DNA from 2 places in the Parageobacillus sp. G301 genome. Region 2 is predicted to be linked to the other one. Evidence: riboswitches for the same ligand, from Rfam matches in the RefSeq annotation. Region 2 holds a riboswitch; the other holds the start of a gene.

Region 1 (11,970 bases), on a different contig from region 2:
TTCACAAAAATTCCCCCCATCATTGACGTGACTGCAAGATGGACAGATCATCACACATTCTCCTCCTCTTGAAATTTCTTCCTATAGAGTTTGTTTTAGGTTAATAAGGAATTTATAACATTAAAATACAGTAAATATTATATATAACGTTTTATAAATTTTGAATCTAAAATTTAGGATTTTTTGTCTAGTTTTAAGTGGTGGGGGATAGGAAAAAAGAATGAACCATGACCAGTGTACAGATGAATTGATGCAACTAATGAAGCAAGTGTATGTATGCGCCTGCTTGGACGAAGTTATACAGCAGCTAAAATTCACGACCTTTCCTCTATATTCAACCGAGGAAAGGCCGTTTCGTTTTTTCCTGACAACAGAAGAAAAGGAGCAGAAGCAAAGTAAATGCAAAAGCAACGAATCGTTCTCGTCCTCCTCTATGGCAACAAATTTGAAAAAGGAATCAACGCCGCCAAACCGTTGCCAAAGGAAACCGCAACAAAAACAATCGCTGCACCGTCAAAGACGGTTGCAGCCATTTACCTGCGCCAACCGGAAGTAGGAGAACATATATATTGGCGAGTTCATCATTCCGAAGCTGAACGCCAGTCTTCCGATTTACCACGGCACCAATGAAGAAGAGCTGGAAAAGGGAGTCGGACATTACGCCGGAAGCGTTCTGCCGGGAGAGCCGGATAACTGCGTACTTGCAGGACACCGTGACACCGTGTTTCGCAAACTTGGCGAAGTGGGAAAAGGAGATTGGCTGGTGATCAAATCGGTCGCTGGCGAGTTTACTTTACAAAGTCCGCAAAGTGCGAATTGTAGACGCCGATGACAGAACCGTCATCGTGCCAAAGCCAAAAGCCACATTAAACGTATCTACTTGTTATCCGTTCGGCTACATCGGCTCGGCACCGAAGCGGTATGTCCTTGTCGCTAACTTAGTGAAGACAAGGGATTGATGCCTGCCTATGCCTTCCCTCCCTATGCATTGGAGTTTCGTTTCAGTCACAAATCCTTTCTAAGCCAAAAGAGGCTGACTCAAAAGCTCGCTAAATCGACCTTTTGAAGTCATCCTCTTCTTTACTTGGGCGGTGACAGGCACCCTTCCAATAGTATCCAGATCCATGACACATCAGTGATTCCACCAACCACAACAACCGGTAGATGGGACGTAACTCGTCTATGATGGCGAACCGATTTACTTTTGGGACTTCCCCTTCCCGTGCAGATTTGGATACCGCTTTTTTAACTATTCGACCTGTGCTTTCAGATCATCTCTCTCTTCCTCCATACTCCGAAAAGTCATATGAGGACGACCGATAAATGAGTTGTCCTGTGCACGCATACCGCGTTGATCAAAAAGAGATTCACCATTCGATATTTCTTCTCCCACATTGTCACTTGAGTGGAACTAGGAATCCCCCGACTGTTCTGCAACGGCTCGACAGCTCATCCCTCATTCTTATATAATGAATGGCTTTGTAACTTAAATTCCTTTGTATACAATTGAAACGTTTGTCCTTTTTTCGCAATGAAAAATCCCCTCCAAGTATAGTGTAAGAACCCACATCTGAAATGTGGACTTTTTACACTGTCTACTTAAAGGGGATGAATAATATCTTTATGCGTTTTGCAACACCTTATTATTATTTAATTCTTTTAAAGCTAGGATATTTGCAACTGTATTTTTATAACCTATTTTGATGTATTCTTCAGTTATTCTTAACGCTTCTTCTTCAGTAATAAGCTGTTGATCTTGATTGCGGAAAAATCTATATTGCAAATATTTAATCTCATTAGCCCCCTAATGAATTTGGACACTCGATAAGGTGTTTTTTATAATCGAAGTGACCAAATGAAGAGGGCTTTTGATGTACATGAAACGAAGAAAACATTCGAAGGAATTTAAGCTACAAGTGGTGAAAGAAGCATTAGAAGTTGGAAATAAAGCATTGGCAGCTAGAAGATACGAGCTTAGCCCGAATCTTGTGCAAAGATGGGTGAAGGCATATGAAGAAGGAAAACTAGGGCAAGAAATGGTTTCCTCTCCCTTTTCAGCTGAAATCAAACGGCTGGAGGAAGAAAACGAGCAGCTCAAGAAGCTATTAAGGGAAAAAATTTAGAAATCGCGATTTTGCGTGATTTGATAAAAAAGAAGAACCCTCACTTACTGAAAAATTGGAAGTAACCAAGCAGTGGATCAAGAAAGGATATCCGATTACAAAAGTATTGGAGATTCTAGAAATCAATCGCTAAACCTACTATTATCAACAAAACGGAAAGTCGAGAAGAAAACAGTAGGTGGGGGACGTCCAACACCCGGCTGCTCTCTAAAGGCAACTGGCGAAAAAGTGTCAGACGAATAAATCCAAGAATGGCTCTCTGAGCTTGTGATGGGAGAAGGATTTGCCTACGGATATCGCAAGCTGACCATTCAGTTAAGAAGAGACCATCAGCTTGTGATCAGTAAGAAAAAAGTATATCGATTGTGTAAAGCGATGGATTTACTACGTCCGCAGCGAGAGAAACGGATTCCATATCCGAAGAAACTCGCTCGAAATCGCATTATTACAGGCTCGAATCAGTTATGGGAAATGGATGTGAAATATGGATATATCGAAGGAGAAGAACGCTTTTTCCTTGTTTTGTCGCTCATCGATGTGTATGACTGTTCGGTGATTGATTACCATATTGGGTTGAGTTGTTCAGGAAGCGATGCCGTAAAGACGCTTCAAAGAGCGTTATTCAAGCGTCAGCAATTTGAACAGGCAAATAAACCTGTGATTCGGACAGACAACGGCCCGCAATTTATTTCTCATGCCTTTGAAGCTGCCTGTGAGCGATCTGGAATCGAACATGAACGGATTCCACCACGGACGCCGAATAGGAATGCGCATATGGAAGCGTTTCATCGTTTACTGGAGGAGGAATGTCTAGGAAGAATGGCGTTTGACAGCTATGAAGAAGCTTATCAAGCCGTGATGGAGTACATGAAATTTTATAACGAGCGAAGGATTCATTCGAGTATTCTCGATCTTCCACCGCATGAATTTTACAAAAAAGCGCAAACGGAATCGTTAATCATCAAAGAAGTTCGCGTATAAGGCAAGAGGATTTTGTCTTCTTGCCAAGAAAAAACGAGAAATTTTGAGAATAACCTAAAATAAGATAGGATGTGTCCAAATGTAGGGGGTCAATCCGAATTTATACTTTCTACTTAACCTTATTAACACTCACTGGCGTGTATTTCCGATCTTTATGTTTAATGTAAACGGAACTAATCCAAAGTCTCAAAGTTATTTTGACCGCAAAGAGAACATCTGTCAGCCACTCTCACCCTTCCTATGATAAAAGCAATAATTATACGGTTCTATCACTATTTTTTAAAATAAATGGATGAATATTTTTAGCATCAACTCATTTGAGCATCGTACAAACTATGAAATACCCCACCTCCTTAATTAACAAAAATACCAGATAATTACACATTATGTATAGTAATAATTATACTATGCCAGTAGGTAGTAGTTGAGTCGTCTGAATATTATATGTCTATTAAAGGAATAATAATTATAGGTCCGTCATTCCTAAAAAAGAAAAATCCTTGCTAATTATTATGCTAATTACCACACATCCTTTAATACAAGATAAGGATTTTTCTGCATTTGCAAACTAAATGATCACATTGAGATTGGTGAGGATCCGTGAAACGGAAGCATCGTTATTATTTCTATAGCCAATCTAATGCTTCATTTTCAATGAGTACGGTTCAAAGCAAAACGAGTCAACGGTAAATATTGGTGAAGAAGGTTCACTAGCTGAAGATTTTATCGATGGTGAAAACAGCTAGGTACTTTAAAGTTCGAGAATCGCAGAGCTTATATCTCGTTTAATTATTACGGATAACACCGGATGATATGAAGATAAAATGTTCACAACTTGATTCAATAGGATCATTCGACAAAACCAGTGATGGATGAAAAGGCAGACCAATGATCTATTTCCTTGTCAGGGAATGAAAGATGATTACACCTTCATTCCCTGACAAGACCAGCAAGCGAAGTGCGGTAGAAAAAATCTCTATTTTCTTGACATAATACCAATTCCCTATTTGTTACAATTGTTGTATTATTTTATTGTAAAATATTACTCAATTAGGGGGTATTTATATGTTTAGGGGGATTAAACCAATAATTTGCGCCCTTGTGTTGGCATTAGGTTTTAGTTTCTTGCCTTCAGTAAGTAACAAGGCAGAGGCAGTAGTTTACTGGGATGGTGTAGAGCTAAAGCCGGGGCAAATTGGTAGATTAACCGTTTTAAAACAAACGCCACTTTATAAGCTAGTGGGAAACAAGAAGGTATTTGTTCGAAATCTAAAGCCGGGGCAAACATTCCGCATTTACACATTTAAGCCGGGCATGTTAGGTTTAGGAGGTGGATACTACATAAATCGTGACGGTCGTGTAAAATATGAAACTCCTTCTAAAGCAAAGTTGGAACAGGTAGTATTAGATCAATACGCTAAAAAATTAAGTTCTATTCAAATCATAAATGGTAATGAGAAGATTTCATTAGGCAAATGGACCATTAGAGAAGTAGACGGAGAGCTGTATATAGAGGCTAATAATATTCCTCAAAAAAGTTTAAAACGTATATTTGCTATGTATGACACTAAGAACATAAAGCGTGACACTAGGTACATAAAGCCTTTAGAAATTTGGGCAGAGAAAGTGTTAAATGAAATAGAGGAGTTAACCAAAATTGTAAACAAACCTTGGTTTATTGAAGTTGGAAATAACTGTGTGGCAGAATATCCTAAAACATTACCAACTGACTTGATAGTGGGTTACTCGGGTTCGTGTGGATATTCCATTCCGGTATTGACAGGATCAAGTGAGGAAGCCTCCTTGCTGCTACTCCTAACTGAGGAGGTTGTTATAAATCCTGACGCTTTTGATTAATAAATCCTCAAAAGGGAGTTAAGAATCTTTTATATAAGTGACCATCTAAGTGATGGTCGCTTTTTATTTATCAACAAGGTGTGATCCAGGTTTAGGTTGTTAAAGCCAATGATAAAATGGTTCTTACGTTCTTTTCCGGGAACTTCTTCAAAACCTATTCTTTGTCTGTATTGAGGGGATGAAACTTTGCCTAAAATGGCTGCAACAAACATAAAAAAGAGCACCCGACATCGGTGCTCATTACAACAAGTTGAGTAACGCTTTTTTATTTTGCTGCATTTGCTCGTATAACGTTTTTACTTTTGCTTTTAATTTTTGGATCTCTTGATTGTTCGCGCCGACTTTCTTTTCTAACGCGCGAATTTCGTTTGTCACCGCTTTTAATTGATTGGAAAGCGAAAGCAGCTTGCCAATTAACTCATCGATTTGTTCTTGTTTTGCTTCTTCTCTATCGTCCTGATCTTCTGCAGGCTGCTCTACAGAAGTCGTTGTTTGATTATCTGTAGAAACTTGAGTGTCCGAAACGGATGTAGAAGATGCGGAATCCGTTGCCTTAGCGCCTGTTTGTTCGGTTGTAGCTGGCTCACTTGTCTGCGTTTGATCTGTCGGCGCTGTCGTATTCGTTTCCGCTGGCGCTGCCGTTTCGTTCGTTGGCTGGCTGAGCGCTTGAATGTCGGCCGTCACCTTATTCATTCGCTCTTCGATTTTGCTCACTTGTTTATTCAATTGAGCCAATTTCAATCGTTATCTTGACTGTTATTTCCATCATCAATGAGGATATCCTCACTGTTAGGAGCTTTGATGTAGATGCTATCACCTTGTCCAACATCGATGAAATGGACAGTTAATAATTGCAGATTTTGTTTTTTGTGTAGACATAAAACACAGTCAGACGATGATCTTCAATTTTTTCGAGTGAATGATAGCCAATTAAAATAAACCGCTTTATTATAGCAATTTACATATTAGGAATATATTTCATTTGTTACAATTATTGTATTATTTTATTGCGTTTGATACAATTATCTCATTATTTTATGTAAAATATTACTTTTATAGGAGGTAATTTAAGTGATTAGTAGGATTAAACCAATTATTTACGCTTTTGCGCTGACACTAGGTGTTGGTCTCTTATCTCCATTAGTTGACAAGGCAGAGGCAGTAGTTTATTGGGATGGTGTAGAGTTAAAACCAGGGCAAATTGGTAGGCTAACAGTTTTAAAACAAACGCCACTTTATAAGCTAGAGGGAAGTAAGAAAGTATTCGTCCGAAATCTAAATCCAGGGCAAAAGTTCCGTATATATGCTTTCAAACCTGGGATGCTAAGTATGGGCGGCGGATATTATGTAGACCGCGATAATCGAGTAAAATATGAGACCCCTTCGAAAGTAAAGTTGAATCAGGTAAAACAAGAGCAGCTTATGGATGGAATCCATTTAGGAATGAACGTTAGCCAAGTTAAAACTGTTGCAGGTAAAACAGGCACATTGATTACTCAAGCTAGTGATTATGGCGTAACAATATTAGGATATAAAACTCGGAAATTTAACTCCACTGTGGGCGCATTTTATTACTTCGAAAATAATATATTAACAGCAGTATGGTATGATTTTGTTGGACCTGAAGAGGAATACTTAACTCCAGATCAAATGAAAACTCTATTCTACACATTATTAGATAAAGTTGAACCTAAAATTGGGCAAGCTGGATATATTGATGAGTATAATTATGATGATGATGGTTACTATGGATATAGTACAGTTTGGAAAAAAGCAAATATGAATATAATATTATATGTTGATGATGAAGATGGATATACAGCAGCTGGACTTGTTTTTGAACCTATAGAAGAATAATTTTTAATGTAATGCGTTTTGCAATACGTTCCTTATTAAAAATCCCAACAGCAACAACAAGTGTACTAAGCAATTAACTGTGAAAAAAGTCGATTGGAGTTCTTTGGAAATAAAGCCCTTCTCATCGAGAGGGGCTTTTTATGTAAGGTCTTTGCAATAGATGGTGCACTAGAAAACGAATGCTTATCGTTCACAAGCGATGAAATCTTTATCTCGATCCAGTCTACTATTAGCATCATAGAGTTCCTTTGAAACATACGGCTTGTATTTCACTTTTCCACCTTTGTTTTTAGCAGAAGAAGAACGAGCAACACCACCTATGTAGTCTTTATTCAACTCCGAACAGTTTTTGTACTTCTTTGTTTTTGCTTCTGCGACAGTAAAATCGATAGAAGACAAACCAATCACTAGTCCTAAAGATAGAAAAATAGTAATTAATTGTTTCATAGCAAGATCCCCCCTTCTATATTTTACTATTTTTGTATATATATTATAATTTAAGTAATTGTTTTCTTCAATAGATATGATGTGACTAATTTCACTCCCCATATGTACGATCCCATTCTTAATCGTTGGGATTTTTAGTGGCCTTTGTTTTCCATCACTCACGCACTCTTTACTTTTCCCCCTTCGACTCCCTCTCCACAGTACATCACTTCGCATTGCTTATATGTTTCCTCTTTTCTCTTATCGAGTGTGAAGAAAGGTCTCCACAGTTTGAAGTTCCTCCTGTCAAGTAGACAGGAATAAAAAAGCACATTTAAGCATGTACCCATTGACACAATACTGTCTCGACAGATAGAATGTATGGGTTGAGGGAAAATAGAATGTCGATCAGAGATATAGTAAGGCGATTAAACTAAAAGCAATTCGACGATTGTTAGAGAGTCAGTCGTTGTAGTGGTGGAGGAAGTTGTAGCCTATTTGTTATCTGCTGAAGCGACTTTTTCAGGACACAGCTTTTCTACAACGTTTTACTTTTTTAACAGTTCTTTCGGCGGTGTCTCATATTTAATGTATCCCGGGATATTTGTTATATAAAGACTGCTTCCTAAGGCATATTGTCCTCCATACGCTTGACTGTAGCTATATACGCGATACGTTTCATAAGGATGAAGCACTCTAAGAAACTCTAGCTGACCTGCTTCATTCGCTTCCATAAATTGATAGGCTTTAATATCGTAAGCTTCCCGATTTGTCCTTCTTTCAATTCTATTTGCCATTTTGGCTTTGGTAAGCAACTAATGCTTGCTTCCCCATTTATACCCATGCCGCCTCGAAATTTTTCCAGTTTACCGCTCGTTTTTTCCGATGATAAAGAGGGGCATTTACATAAATATACCGTTCGTCATATCCCGTAATAAGAACGGAATGTTCCCAATAGGTAATGGAAATTTTTCCTCTCTTTGTATTCCAAATGCGGAACTCGGATGGCGGCAGTTTTTGAAATTTCGCATTGACAATGCCCCACACGGGAGAAACGCGATCACTTAATCTCTATAATGATTTCCATCATAAAAAAGAGCACCCGACATCGGTGCTCATTACAACAAGTTGAGTAACGCTTTTTTATTTTGCTGCATTTGCTCGTATAACGTTTTTACTTTTTCTTTTAATTTCTGAATTTCTTGATTGTTCGTGCCGACTTTCTTTTCTAACGCGCGAATTTCATTTGTCACTGCTTTTAATTGATTGGAAAGCGAAAGCAACTTGCTAATTAACTTATCGATTTGTTCTTGTTTTGCTTCTTCGCTATCGTCTTGATCTTCTACAGGCTGCTCTACAGAAGTCGTTGTTTGAGTATCCGAAACGGATGTAGAAGATGTGGAATCCGTTGCCGTAGCACCTGTTTGTTCGTTTGTAACTGGCTCGCTCGTTTGCGTTTGATCTGTCGGCGTCGCCGTCGTATTCGTTTCCGCTGGCGTTGCCGTTTCTTTCGCTGGCTGGCTGAGCGCTTGAATGTCAGCCGTCACGTTATTCATTCGTTCTTCGATTTTGCTCACTTGTTTATTCAATTGAGCCAATTTTTTTGCGAGTATTTGTTGCTCTTTTTTCGCTAATTCTTGTTTTTTCTTTAACTCTTGTTTTTTCTTCTCTTCTTTCTTTACAACTATCTCAATTTTTTCCACTTGTTTTGCTCGCATTTCCCGCTTCCCATCATGCTTGGCTGCAAATGCAGGCGATGCGACAAGCATCGATGCAAGTAAAATTGGCAATCCTTTTTTCAACATTACCAACTTCCTCCTTTGTGTGTTCATTTTTGGTTTGGTAATGGCAGCTGGCTGGCATAGGTTTCCCCTTAGCCCCTATAGCTTTGTGACGCTAAGTTTCCTTAGCTGTACCTTTATAAATATTGTACCATAATTTTCTTCTCATAGAAGCAAGCCTAAATTACTATTTTTCTAGTAAATCTTGAGATGGTATTATCCCCTACAAGTAGACAGCGAAAAAAGAGGACATTTGATATGATATTCTTGAATCCTTATGCATAACTTCGAGTTTTTGCTCTAGTTTTGCAACACCATCTTACATAAAAAGAAAAGCCCCGTAGAGATTTCTCTCCGCAGAGCTTTTCGACAATCTTCGGTGGTGACAGTGGAGTGAGCCCAATTACTTAAAAATAATTCCTTGTGTATATTTGATCCCTTGTTTGTTCGCACTTGCCACTAGATTGTTGTTTACATGAACGTTAATGCTTTCAAAATTAGGTATATCTAGCTTATCTTTTGAGAACGTTACCCCATTTTTCAATATCTTGTCCGTTCCGCTAAGCGTGAAACGTTTTACCTTGTTACCGCCGTATTGTATCCACAGTTCAGTAATATATGCTGAAGATACAATTTTTTTATCAATAAAACCTGAAATTTTAAAAGATTTAAGCTTAAAACTCTTTGATGTTTTTTCCACCGTAATAGTAGTAGTAAAAGCAAGCTTCGTACCATTAATATAAGTGGTGTTATAAAAAGTGTGAGTGCCATTTTTAATCTTTTTGATTTCGTACTGGTCGTAATCAGGTTCCGCATAAGAACCAACCTTAAAGTTATTTAAATCTTTAACGGTTTTATTTATTGCTCCTTTTGCTTCAGCTTCATAAGCAATAGAAGAATTAAAAAATACAATAAAAGATAATACAAACAGTACAATAAATTTAGAATTAACTAGTTTACCCATCATAATGCTTATACCTCCTTCGAACGTAAACGGTAGCTATTCGCCTTCTGTAATGTAAGATTAACTTTTATTAAGAACGCCCTCTCACCTCCTTATCGCAGAAGTAAAAATGCTCCGCGAAAAGCGTAGCGCATTCCCCTGTTTCTATACAAATACATCTTTATTTTCGACAAGGTACCATGACGATATCTTTTAAAAATCGAAACACAGCCTCTAAATCTTTCGTTTCCTCTTTTCTGCCAATATAATCTCGGTTATACTTATCCACCATGCGGTACATTTCTCCATCCCATTTCTCAAACTCATCATCTGTAAGATCGCGTTGATTCAGCACCTTTGCTGTTCCTCTGCCATTATACCTTGCTTCCATCGCCAACCTTTTCGCAAGCCTATAGCAAAGTTCCTTTTTTGCTGGATCCTTTTTAAAATGCCGGAAATCGATGTTAAACTTCAACCCGAAGTTGTGAACAGTCCGATAGTTGATATCCATGCTTCCATCCGCATCAACCCAGCCAATATGAATCCGAATATCCACTCCATATTTCGTAGGTAAATCAATAATGAATGCCTTCTGATTCGAACGGTAACTCTTATCCCATCCTAACTCCAATAAAAATTCTCGTATTTTGCTGTATGTATCAATCACATCTTTTGATAAATACAATTCCACTGTATCAGGAGTAGGTTTCACCTTATTCCTTTTCTTTACTAGTTCTGCCCATGTACCTCTGTTACAATGTATATCTTCCTTTTCCACCGCTTGATTTTTGTAATCGAGCAGAGCAACCATGTCAGAAGGTTGAAAGGCAATATAACCGAACCCTCCATAAGCAAATGTACTAACCCTCTTCTCCCATACTTGTTCATCAAGCATATCTGCAAGAACGCATGCAATCACATTGCCCCTCATAATGTTTTGGATCGTGCAATCATAAAGCCATTTTGCTTTTTCCTCAGAAAATCCCCAATGCACGCACCACTGTTTAAATCCATCGTAAAGACCTTCGACACTATCGTTAATAAAAGGCGGAAAAACCGAACCGGCATTAGCTTTTATTAAATAACGCCTTGCCCCCATGACAATTTCATCTTCAGAGCGTTTGGATAAGGAAAGTCGATATGGATCAAGCTGCTCGCTCCAAATATTTTCATTTAATTCAGGATTCGAGCACAATTTTGCTTCAATCAGCCAAACGTCTCCTTTCTCATCTGTTCCAATCACATCTGAAATTCCTGATCGATTCCTACTCTTTCCATCAGGTAGCCAGATCTCGTTTCCCCAGATAAAAAGCTTTCTCGTTTCACCATTAGTCAGAGTAATTGGATGGAAAAAAGTATATTCCATAAAAGCATTGACTAGTTGTCTTTCATTAGGATAAATAGAGGTAATCAATAAATCCTCCCCCAATGATGCTGATACGTCCGCTAAATAAAGAAAAGGACTAGCATCTATTGCAACAAACCTCGATCCTTATCAATCATATTAATTTACTCAATTTCCATTTTCAACTATCATTCTTCAATAAAATTCGACACATTCGGATGGTGGCAGATACGCAACCTATTATTATGGCAGTCGGCTGGTTTTTCGTGTGTAGGCCAACGACAAACAGCTCACGGTCATCTTCCACAAGAAACAGCTTCAACAACCTGTACGCATCTTCTGGGGACTTGATTTGACGCTCCTTGTACAGTACGGTAGACTTCCAAACGAGCTTTAGGCTGACAATGTTGACGCGCTTTGCTGGCTGTTTGATGAGTACCTCTCTTTCTAGCAATTTCGGCTGTTGGTGGTTGATCGTTTAATACTTGCTCATCCTTTCCCCCCCTAAACAAAAATAACCTCAATTCCCCGAAAGGAATTGAGGCTGGTCAAAGTGTATAGAACTCGTATCTGATACTCATATAATTATATTAAATACTTAAAAAACTTTTTGATACAGTTTCTTAGAAGGGGATACGGACTGATAGCCAGTTTAAC
Region 2 (11,970 bases):
CATATTTATTGAAAAATCCTTCAGAGAACATATCAATTAAGAGCTTTTTTAGCATCTCTACTTCCGCCTCAAGGCGTTTGATTTTTGTTTCAGGATCTTCCGGACGAGTTCTCGTTCTTCCTTTATTTGGTCCTTTCGATTTCATAGCGTTTCACCCATCGACGTACCATGGACTCATCAATCCCTAATTCTTTCACCGCCATTTTATGTTTATGGCTCATGCCCTCTTTCAAATATAAATCCACAGCTTTCTTTTTAAACTTTGCATCATATGTTTTTCGTATTTTCCCATAGAAAAATCCCCTCCATAGTAGACAGATTAATTGGCTTTCTTTTTTCTGTCTACTATAAGGGGATCATATCATCGGAGTGACGCCCTGCTTCAACATATTCCACGATACAATCATAGCATGTCCGAAACAAAATAATCTGTCATCTTTCTATCATCTTTCTGTCATTTTTCTTTCATTTTTCTATCAGAAAAATTAATTATTGGTTCTAATCTCTTCTGTCATTTCTTCCTCTCAACCCTAACAGTCCTGCTAAACCAACTAAACCAATCCAACCCCAATCTGTATCGTCATCATTATCACCATCGTTATCAGCAACGTCCGTATTTTGAGCCATGTGAGTTATTTTGTTTGTATTGTTATCGATGTCAATGTTGTTATTTAGAGCATAAGCTATCCCACAAAGCATTAATGTAACTGATAGAGCACAAAATAAATGTAGAATTTTTTTAAACGCGGTTTTAACCTCAACCGTCAACATATACATGCGATATTTTTCAAGTGCTGCCTCGACTGCTTCTTTTGTTTTTTCTCCGTCCGTGTCATGCAAAAAAGAAAGTTGATAAAACCGTTTGCCCACTCGGACCTCTCCCGTGTGTTATAATGTAATTGACCCCTCTTTTCTAAGCTGGGAGAAGTCCTGGCTTTTTTTATTTTTTGTATCAGACACTTCAATAGCGGAAATAATTTTAATGGAACAAGGCCAATCTGCCCGCTTAAAGAATCGTATTTCTATAGAATGACCTTGTTCCTTTTTTGATTATTTCTCCTCAATGATAACCGTCGCGTTATAAGGACTCTTTAAACGAGTACTTGAAGCTTAATTTCTCTCATCTCCCCCCTTCTTGGAAAACATAACTACCATTCTGAATATTTTTTGTTTAATAGATCAATAGTACTATTTAATAACTTTCAACATCAAAAAATAATCGATTTTTCCTATGTAAATTTAACTATAAAACTTGTTAATATTTCTTTAGATTATTAGACAAGTTTCGACAAATATATACAAAAATTTAATATTGCATCACCAAACTACTCGAAAGGGTAAAACGCAAAGCGAAAGGAGCTAAATCTATTTTCAATAGACATGCCAGCCAGTTGTCTTTCCCATGAAAAATCATTGTAATTTTTTAAAAGGTTCCTTATTAGGCGCACTGTCTTATGCACATTTTTAAGGATATATATTTACTTTTTTAGTCAAAGGTGGTTTAAATGTATAAAACTGTATTAGTTGCTGATGATTCAATGTTTATGAGAAACTTATTAAAGAATCTCTTAACCGCTAATGGCTACCAAGTTATCGCTGAAGCTTCTGATGGTAGTAATGCTGTATCTCTTTACAAAGAAAAAATACCTGACATTGTTATACTTGACTTAATGATGCCTATTATGAACGGATTAGATGCTTTAAAAAATATTTTAAAATTTGATCCAAAAGCAAAAGTAATAATTTGTTCATCGATGGGGCAAAAAAGTTTCATTATTGATGCTCTTCAAATAGGCGCTAAGGATTTCATAATCAAGCCTTATTTTAACAAATTAATTCCGGCTTTAAATAATTTATTTAGGTAATTATGCGCTTCTTTATAGAAGTTCTTTTTTGAAACTCACCTTGCTATTTTGTTTACTTCAGATTACTTCTTTTATTGACGGCTTAAAAAATTTCGAAAGCAACATGTCCTGTCTTATGCAATATTTGCATACATTTTCCGCGTTATAGTCGTACAGCCATACTTGATAGACGTTCGTTGTGCAGCCGCATCTTTGACACATGTTCGCTGGATAAAAACGTTCTTTAGTTGAAAAGCAATGCGCACAAACAGAATCATAATGACCTTGTTCTTTGTTCCAACGGGGGAATCAAAATTCCCCCGCATTGCATCGATGATCCCTTTTCGTTATCAAAGGTATATCTCGATTCATTCTCGACAACTTCTTCAAGAAAATCAAAAATCATGAGTTGCTGCACGTTCTCACCACTCGCTATTTTGTTTCTAAAAGCTACTCGCATACTCTCTAGTTGCTCCTTAAAGAAAAACCCACGGAAACGCTCGATAAACCCTTTTCGTAAAGTCCTTAATTTTTCTATCTACCTCAATCCGTTTTGCTTTGATTACCTCAACAGAGCCAAAGAAATTTTTGAATTCTCTTTTTAATTGCTCGTTGTTGGTCTAATAATCTTCAGATATCACAGCTTTCTTCGCTTGTTCAATGAGCCAATCTTTCTCCTTTTCATCCATCGCGATAACACCGATGTCGTTATAAAATTCAAACGGTTTAACAGTCTTGTAGCGAATTATAATTTCATTCAACCGCTCTTTATCGTTCATTCGTTATCACCTCTTTGGAAACATAATTACTCTTTTGTTTCGTTACCTAATCTACTGTTCGCCCTTCCGGAACAACAAATTACTGTATTTTTGCTTGCATACACAATTCCCCAGAAAGCAATCCGTAAAGTAATTTGTGCTTACAAACAGGGCAAACGGAAAAATAAAGCACAACACCTTGATGGAACAAGGCGTTGCGCTTTTATGTTTACATTACCCGCTTAAACATTTTCTCCAGCTCATACGTGGAAAAATGGATGATGATTGGGCGGCCGTGCGGGCAGGTGAATGGATCGGTAGTTTTGCGCAATGATTCCAAGAGTGCGAAGATTTCATCATCGCGCAAATACTCGTTCGCTTTAATCGAACGTTTGCAGCTCATTAAAATTGCTGCTTTTTCGCGAAGCTGCTTAATATCGACTTTTTTCATATCGATCACTTGCTGGATCATTTCTTCAATAATCTCCGCTTCTTCCCCTTTTGGAAACCACGATGGGTGGGAGCGGACGATGAACGTATTGTGCCCGAACGGTTCTAAAAAGACGCCGCATTTCGCCAATTCTTCACGATGTGCGTCAATTAACACATATTCATCTGTCGGATAATGAAACGTAAGCGGAACAAGCAATTCCTGCACTTCGTTTATTACTTCGCCAACTTTTTCGCGAAAATATTCATACTTAATGCGCTCTTGGGCAGCATGCTGGTCAATGATGTAAAGCCCTCTCTCATTTTGCGCCAAAATGTACGTTCCGTGCATTTGCCCGATTGGATAAAGCGGCGGAAGCCGGTCATTCACATGCTCTTGTTCGTCTGATGATTCCGTTTGTTCGTCTATTTCGACTAATTCATCATCGACATCATTTTGTTTTGATTCCACTGCCGGCAAAAACGAAGGGATTTCCTCCTTCTGTTCTTCCACTGGACTTGATTGTTTTGGCTCATCTACTTGTTTTGGTTCATCTACATGAACAAGTGGAGAAACAAATGGTTCTTTAACGACATGTTCAAACGTCCAAGCCGTTTGTTCTGCTTTTGGTTTTGGAGTTTCTTTTTGCTTGATCGTCATCTCAGGAATAAGCGTCCGCGCTTGAAGAGCCTGGCGAATCGCTTGGGTGACGAGTTCGTTTAATTCCGCTTCTTTGCTGAAACGTACTTCTAATTTCGCCGGGTGGACATTGACATCGACTAAAATCGGATCCATCGAAATCGATAAAAATACAACCGGATAGCGGCCGATCGGCAACAGTGTATGATATCCCGCTTCGATCGCTTTTGCGAGCGGAATGTTGCGCACATATCGCCCGTTGACGATCGTGGAAATGTAATTTCGCGAAGCGCGCGTCACTTCAGGAAGCGAAATGTAGCCTTGAACGGTAAAATCGAGCGATTCCGCTTGAATTGGAATCATTTTTTTCGCGACATCCATGCCGTAAATCGCGGCAAGCACATGGCGCACATCGCCGTTGCCGCTCGTGTAAAGCAGCTGCTTCCCGTGATGGCGCAGGCGAAACGAAATATCAGGATGCGCCATGGCAAGGCGGTTGACAACATCGGTGACATGGCCAAGCTCGGTATGAATCGTTTTCATATATTTTAAACGGGCCGGGGTGTTGAAAAACAAGTTAGATACGGTAATATCGGTTCCCTTGCGGCTTGTTGTCCGTTCGTGTACAACGAGTTTTCCGCCTTTTAGAACCACTTTCGTCCCTGGACCATCTCCCGTGCTTGTTTTCATCTCAACTTCCGAGACGGAGGCGATGCTCGGCAGCGCTTCGCCGCGAAAGCCAAGCGTGCGGATGCGAAACAAATCGTGCTCATCTTTAATTTTGCTTGTCGCATGCCTTTCAAAAGCAACGAGGCAATCATCTTCTTCCATTCCGTCCCCATTATCGATGACGCGAATTTTCGTTAGTCCTGCTTCTTCTAATTCAATTTCAATAATGGTGCTATTGGCGTCAATCGCGTTTTCAACGAGCTCTTTAACGACGGAGGCAGGACGCTCGACGACTTCCCCCGCGGCGATTTTATTGGACAATTGGTCATCGAGCTTACGAATTTTTCCCATCGCTATGCCTCCTTTACTTTAATAGTTTTTGAATTTCGTATAATTTGTTTAACGCTTCAAGCGGCGTTGTTTCCAACAAATTGACCGATTTTAATGCCTCAACCGCCTTTTTCTCTTTTTTCGATAGATGGGATTCTTCTTTTGAAGGCTGCTCTTCGGCAAACATGCTGAGTTGTTCGAAGACCGCCTCGTTCTTGCCGCTTGGCTGTTCTTTTCGCTGTTCTTGCTGCTCAAGCTCGTCTAAAATTTCTTTGGCGCGCTGTATGAGAGAAGCCGGAAGCTCAGCAAGCTCAGCAACATGAATGCCGTAACTTTGGTCGGCTGGTCCTTCTTCAATTTTATGAAGAAACACGACTTTTCCATTTTCCTCAACGGCTCTCACATGAACGTTTTTCAGCTTGGCAAGCGATTGCTCCAGATCCGTTAATTCATGATAGTGCGTGCTAAATAACGTTTTCGCGCCAATATGATCATGAATGTATTCGATGATCGCTTGTGCCAATGCCATCCCATCGTACGTGGACGTGCCGCGTCCGATTTCATCAAACAAAATTAAGCTGTTTTGTGTCGCGTGAACGATCGCATTGCGCGCTTCGAGCATTTCGACCATAAACGTACTTTGCCCAGATACTAAATCATCCGCCGCACCAATTCTCGTAAACACTTGATCAAAAATTGGGAGCACTGCTTTATCTGCCGGTACAAAGCAGCCAATTTGCGCCATAATGGCAGTAAGGGCAATTTGCCTCATGTACGTGCTTTTTCCGGACATATTCGGTCCCGTAATTAACAACAGTTCCCGCTCTTTATTCATATAACAATCGTTCGGTACATACGTTTGCGCCCCAAGCACTTTTTCCACTACTGGATGGCGGCCCGCTTGAATGATCAGCTCACGATTATCGGAAAACTGCGGTTTTACGTAATGACGCTCTTCGCTTACGGTTGCAAACGACTGCAAGACATCAAGTTCGCTAATCGTTTTCGCTAATGATTGCAAACGCGGAATATATTGTTTTACGCGTTCGCGAATGTCCACAAACAATTCGTATTCTAGTTCGATGCTTTTTTCTTCCGCTTCTAAAATGAGCGCTTCTTTTTCTTTTAATTCCTGGGTAATAAAACGTTCAGCGTTTGCTAGTGTTTGTTTTCGCTCATAACGCCCTTTTGGCAACAAATGAAGATTCGGCTTCGTCACTTCAATGTAATAACCGAACACGCGGTTATAGCCGATTTTTAGCGATTTAATCCCGGTTAATTCCCGTTCTTTGCTTTCTAGCTGGGCAATCCATGCTTTTCCATTGCGGCTTGCATCGCGATAACGATCAAGCGTTTCGTTATACCCGTCTTTAATGATGTTTCCTTCTTTGACAGACAACGGCGGATTTTCTTGAATCGACCGCTCTAACAGATCGACAAGTTCCGAACATGGATCGAGTTTGTCGGCAAGCTGCTTCGCTTCATCATCCGAGAGGTTTTCAACAATATCTTTTAACGCCGGGATTTGCTGAAGCGATTTTTTCAGTTGAATTAAATCGCGCGCGTTTACATTTCCGTAGGCAACGCGGCCAGCGAGGCGCTCGACGTCGTACACTTCGCGAAGACGTTCGCGCAGCTCCTGCCGTTCAAAATAATGATGGATCAGTGTTTCGACCATGTGCAAGCGCCGTTCGATTTGTTTGCGATCCAAAAGCGGGCGATCAAGCCATTGTTTCAGCAACCGTCCGCCCATTGCCGTCACTGTTTCATCAAGAAGCCACAACAGCGAGCCTTTCCGCCCTTTGGAACGGATTGTCTCAGTTAATTCCAAATTTCGCTTCGAATACAAATCGATTTTCATATAATGATCGACTTGATACACTTGAACAGACTGCATATGATCGAGGCGTCGTTTTTGTGTGCGAATAATGTAATGAAGCAGACGGCCGAACGTCGTTTTTAGCTTATCTTGCTGAAGCGCTTCGACGATCGACGTAAATCCTTCAGGAATCACTGTCTCATCCTCGTATGAAATCGTCACATCATAGCGTTCCTTTAATAGCTGCTGATACTGTTCTGGAAATTGAGAAGAAATGACAATTTCTTTCGTACCGATCGCATACAGCTCATTCATCACATCATCCAATGAAGCAAGAAGAGTTATGCGATTTTCCCCTGTTGATAAATCCGTATAAGCAAAACCATACGTACCATCATCAAACATGGTCACCGTCGCCAAGTAGTTGTTTTCTTTATCTAACAGCCCTTTCCCTTCCATCACTGTTCCAGGGGTAATGAGCTGAACGACTTCGCGGCGGACGACCCCTTTTGCCGTTTTTGGGTCTTCGACTTGTTCGCAAATCGCGACTTTATATCCTTTTGAAATCAACTGTTCAATATATCCTTGCGCCGAATGATACGGAACGCCGCACATCGGCACCCGCTCTTCGCCACCGCCATCGCGGCTTGTCAGCGTAATTTCCAGTTCCTGCGCCGCTTTGATCGCGTCGTCAAAAAACATTTCGTAAAAATCGCCAAGGCGAAAAAATAAAAAGGCATCCGGATATTGTGCCTTAATGTCCAAGTATTGCTGAATCATCGGCGTATATGTAGCCATCGTTCTCCTCCAACCTTGCAAATTTACGTTTTATCAATAAAATTAGCGGCCACCCTGTCATTTTGGCGTTTCAATCCGTGTATCGCCATCAACATAAAGCCGCTAAATTTCGCAAAATCTTGTTTTCATCTATGTATCTAGTTTCGAACCAATATGGAGATTTTTTGAATACATTAATGCATCTGCGTTTCAACACGTTTCATTATAACATATTTTAAAGAAGAAAAAGAGAAAGTTCAAATTCTGGCATCGCTAAAGCGTTAAGCAGTCCGGCGGCTCCTATGTCCACCTTTCCAATAATGAGCTTCTCTCTTGCATTCCATTTCAGAAAATGCAATGCATAAAAACAGACGGCAGCTTTTCGCCGCCGTCTGTTTTTATTTTTATTTCGCCTGCGGAAGCGGGCGCTTTAACCATTCTTTATAGAATGTATCGATATCAGGCTCGAAGTCTTTGATGACCGGATACCACGGTGTCACCGCTTCTACCTCAAGCTGTGTTGCGCAGCCAGGGCAATAGTACTCGCGAAGCACCTGCCATTCCGGATCTGGCGCCATCAATTTCGGATACAGTTCCGCCATTTTTTCTACTGTATCACGAACATAGATGAGCGCATGAAGCTTCCAGTTGTCGCTTGCCTCGCAAAATTCATATCCACAATCGCATTTTACGATGCGCCGGCCATCCGGCTTTTGAACAATATAGAGATGAAGGCCGGCCGGAAGCAAAATCGGATCATCCCACGGCACCCTTTCTTGAAGGATGCTAATATATTTGTCAAATCGGTCAGTGTCTTTATAATTGGAGAGCATTTCTTTTAATTTGACAAAATCTATCGTACCGTCGATTAATTCCTCTATCGTCTTGCGATCGTATTTATCGTATTTTTCCATATTTTCACCTCATTTCAACTTATTAATTTTTCTTCCGAATACCGGGATGCTCAATTCTTCTTCTGTTAATTTCCAATCTTCCGGCAAATTCCAGAATGACTTAAACTCGTTATAAAACTTTTCACTTAACGCGAAGGTGCTCGCATACATGTGACGCACTTGTATCGCTGCTTCTTTGTTGATAATTTTCTTTCTTTCCTCTTGCATCCATTGTTTTGTCGGCACTCCTCGTTTCAGCCGCTCTTTTCTCATTTCCTCACGGCGTTTCTTCGTTGCTTCTTCATCAACGATATATCGACCTTTTTCATCTTGAGTGAAGACCGCTCCATAAACACTTTCAGCGAAACGAGGAAGAATATGGCCTTCGTTTAAATCATTTTCAATCATTTTTGGTTTCCGCTCTAGCGGATCGCCGAATCCTGGACCCCCACGCAAATAGTTTAAATATAGATCATAGTTTTCAAAAATCGTTTCCGTTGTAATCGCCTGCTTGTCACGGATAATTTCTTTTGCTTCCATCAGTTTTTCATATTGTGGGTTATCCGGATCAGGATCACCGCCAGTCGGAATCGGCAGTCTCTTTTCGATCCGTTCTTTTAAGTTCGTGCCATGGGCCTCAAAACGGTATCCTGATGCGGCCGGATAACCTCCCATCAATCCACAGTCACTCGAGATGTAACCGTTGCCCATGAAGAACATCGTCCAGTCTTTTGCCCCATACACCATTCTCAACGATTCATAGCCGTTTCCACCACGGTATTTTCCGTGGCCGCCTGTATTCGGCTTAATGCTTCTTCCAAGATAAATGAGCGGTTCTGCCAGCTCCCAGATTTCCATGTCGCCCATATCGCCTTCCGGGTTCCAGATCGCCGCGGCGTGGCTGATCCCATCTCTTACCGCGCTCGCGCCAACCCCTTCAGCGGCTGACTCGAAGCTGTTGACAGCATGGTTTTCATTGAACTGGTTGTAGCCTCCGCCTTGCAGCCAGTTGGATGTATTGGCGTTACCTGCGTTGACTTCTTCGAGATAACCGCGGGCGAAATAGTTGCGGCTGAGTCCTCGCCATAACGGGCTCCACGCGGATACAAGGAAATGCCATGCATAGCTGTGCGCGGTGCGAATATCATCTGGGTTTAGCCATGAACCGTACGGCAAGTCAAACTTGCTCGCATAATACGCTCCATCGTTGACCCGGTCGTTCGGGATAAGCGTTTGCGACATCATAACCCATATTCCACTTGTAATTGAAACCGGTGTCGCGTTGTAGCTATGCCAGCCCCAACGATTAGCCCCTTCAAAGTCGATTTCAAACTTGCCATCCTTATGAACGATGATCTCCGTCGGCGCGTGCATGATTGTGTTCACACGGGCATATGGAGGTACATCAAGATTTTTGTACGGTACGTCTACAAAGGAAACTTGACGATATTTGCCTGGAATAAGCAGCGTTTTTACTTGGTTGACAAAGCCGCGGCGTCCTTCTTCGATCACTTCGCGGATAAATTGTTTGTACGTATCGATTCCTTCCTCTCTTACAATATCAAGAACAAGATCGCGAATCATATGGCATCCGGCTATGCGCGTCCGTTCGTCAAGCAGCCAGTACTTTGTCGTACGGACCGAACGCTGGCTTTCAATTAACCAGTCTTTTAGCAGTGTATCGTTTTTCCCGATTTTGCGGCAGGCCACTTGATAGCCGTCATCGTAACGAGTGACCGGACCGACAGTCATGCTTCCAGGAGCTGTCGCTCCAACATCGATAACGTGAGTAACTCCGCCAACCCAGCCAATCAGTTCTCCATCGTAGAAAATTGGCACGATCGTATGAACGTCACATGGATGGACGTTTCCGATCTGGCAGTCATTGTTGCAGAAAATATCGCCATCTTCAATGCCAGGGTTCTCTTCATAATCATTTTTAATCATAAATTTGATGGCGGCGCCCATCGTGCCAACGTGAATGATGATTCCAGTGGAAGTAACAACGCAATCACCTTCAGGAGTGTAAAGTGTAAAGCATAATTCGCCTTCCTGCTCGACAATCGGCGATGCGGCAACCCTTTTCGCCGTTTCCCGCGCGTGCACCACACCCCCGCGCAGTTTGGAAAAGATCTTTTCATAACGGATCGGATCGCTTTCTTTCAGCGGAAGTTCTTTCAATCCTGCGTAATGTCCAGTCAACTGGCTAAGCCGATCGATTTCCTCCCGCATTTCTTTGAGTGTTTTTCCATTCCACCCGATAGTTTTGCGTTGTTTTACCTCTTTTACGTTCATCGCCATGATCGATCAACCTCCTTTTAAATTTTTTTAAACTTCTTTCAAATGGAAAATGCGATGTTGGTCAAGATATGTTTCAAATCCCGGCGGAATGACAAATGTCGTAGCCGGAGATTCAATGATCGAGAACGCTTTAATTTTGTTGCCCGGTTTCAGTTTTTCCATTTCCCAAATATCCGCTTCGATCCATTGGCCTTTCCAATACACTCTGCGCTTGCCAAGGTACGCTTCTTTCGGTGGTGTTTCACCCGCAAACGGTTCTACCGGGATTTTCGGTTTCGGCACTTCGACGATTCCCCGAACGATTGCACCTGTGATGCTGTAACCGAGCTCTGGCGATTTCGCCGCCTTGGCGTAAACCCTCGCATACGTGTCTTCGAACGCGTTCACAAGTTCATACCAGTCATTCACGTTCTTGAATGCTTCAATCGGCGCTTCAATTTCCAAATCGTTTAATTGTCCTTGGTATTGCATGCGGAAATAGAGGCGGAAATCAACTTCTTCTTTGCTGAACTGGTTCTTCTCAAATTCGGCTGCCACTTTCTCCTTCAGTTCATCCCACGCAGCCTGCAGTTCTTTTCCAGCTTTTAGTTTTTCATCATCACTGGCGCCGTCATTGACGTTAATATCAAGCGTTTTATCATAACGATATTCGAAATCCGCAGCACCACAGCCGAACGCGGAAAATCCTGCCGCCCACGCCGGTACGAGCACATCTTCAAAACCTAGTCCTTTCGTATAACCGGCGGTATGTAGCGGACCTCCTCCTCCGTATGAGAAGCATACATACTGAGATGGCGAATACCCTTTTCCTAAAATCATGGATTCCAGGTAGTTGCGAAGCTGTGATTCAAGCAGGTCAATCACGCCGTACGCCGCGTCTTCGACGGATAATCCGAGCGGATCAGCGATCTGTTTCTTAACCGCTTCGTACGCGCGCTCTGGATAGAGCTTGACTTCCCCGCCAAGGAAGTTATCCGGGTTGATCAGCCCGAGAACAACGTGGCAGTCCGTTACCGTTACCGTGTCCACGCCGCCTTCCGGATAGCACACACCGACTCTCGATCCGGCACTGTCCGGACCAAGTGTCAACGTTTTATAGTTCGGATCGATTCGGACATAGCTTCCGGCTCCCGCTCCGACGGTATCCATTGCGACAAGCGGCAGTGAGAGCACAAGACGAGCCATATCCGGACTTGTGTTGATGCTCAAATCCCCTTGGGTGATGAGCGCTATATCAAAGCTCGTTCCACCAATATCCGAGCAGGCAATATTGCGAATGCCAAGCTTCTCTCCAAGGTATTTTGCGCCAATGACGCCGCCGATCGGACCAGAGACAAGCGTTCTTGCCAATTCGTTTGCCCGTGTGCTGATCGTCCCTCCATGGCTTGCCATCACACGCAAATCAAAGTTAGCTCCATGTTCTTTTAGCATATTATTAATTTTTGTTAACGTTTCGCGCGAAGGATCGGCCGCATACGCCTCAATGATTGTCGTGTTTGTCCGGTGCGAC

Evidence for each region. A riboswitch is a leader RNA that binds a small molecule or an ion and turns the genes downstream of it on or off. The one in region 2 is predicted to bind cyclic di-GMP.
Region 1: it holds a riboswitch for cyclic di-GMP, as region 2 does, so the genes downstream of both, QSJ37_RS10595 (hypothetical protein) here and QSJ37_RS05150 (response regulator) in region 2, are expected to answer to the same signal.

Annotation. Positions count from the first base shown of each region.
Region 1 is NZ_BSDB01000002.1:388,856-400,825, reverse strand. It holds gene QSJ37_RS10650 (zinc ribbon domain-containing protein) at 1-54, opposite strand, end outside; partial or broken gene QSJ37_RS10645 (class D sortase) at 400-959, shown strand; gene QSJ37_RS10640 (hypothetical protein) at 1,622-1,783, opposite strand; gene QSJ37_RS10635 (transposase) at 1,872-2,123, shown strand; gene QSJ37_RS10630 (IS3 family transposase) at 2,394-3,104, shown strand; gene QSJ37_RS10625 (hypothetical protein) at 4,170-4,961, shown strand; gene QSJ37_RS10620 (hypothetical protein) at 5,202-5,696, opposite strand; partial or broken gene QSJ37_RS18090 (MBL fold metallo-hydrolase) at 5,711-5,809, opposite strand; gene QSJ37_RS10615 (hypothetical protein) at 6,033-6,818, shown strand; gene QSJ37_RS10610 (excalibur calcium-binding domain-containing protein) at 7,002-7,265, opposite strand; partial or broken gene QSJ37_RS10605 (bifunctional 2',3'-cyclic-nucleotide 2'-phosphodiesterase/3'-nucleotidase) at 7,793-8,028, opposite strand; gene QSJ37_RS10600 (hypothetical protein) at 8,079-8,291, opposite strand; gene QSJ37_RS10595 (hypothetical protein) at 8,363-9,049, opposite strand; cyclic di-GMP riboswitch class I at 9,089-9,171, opposite strand; gene QSJ37_RS10590 (hypothetical protein) at 9,429-9,992, opposite strand; gene QSJ37_RS10585 (hypothetical protein) at 10,150-11,211, opposite strand.
Region 2 is NZ_BSDB01000001.1:1,014,314-1,026,283, forward strand. It holds gene QSJ37_RS05135 (hypothetical protein) at 1-145, opposite strand, end outside; gene QSJ37_RS05140 (hypothetical protein) at 123-221, opposite strand; gene QSJ37_RS05145 (WGxxGxxG family protein) at 499-870, opposite strand; cyclic di-GMP riboswitch class I at 1,310-1,399, shown strand; gene QSJ37_RS05150 (response regulator) at 1,506-1,865, shown strand; gene QSJ37_RS05155 (hypothetical protein) at 2,465-2,623, opposite strand; gene mutL (DNA mismatch repair endonuclease MutL) at 2,832-4,691, opposite strand; gene mutS (DNA mismatch repair protein MutS) at 4,705-7,287, opposite strand; gene QSJ37_RS05170 (acetone carboxylase subunit gamma) at 7,671-8,180, opposite strand; gene QSJ37_RS05175 (hydantoinase B/oxoprolinase family protein) at 8,190-10,460, opposite strand; gene QSJ37_RS05180 (hydantoinase/oxoprolinase family protein) at 10,488-11,970, opposite strand, start outside.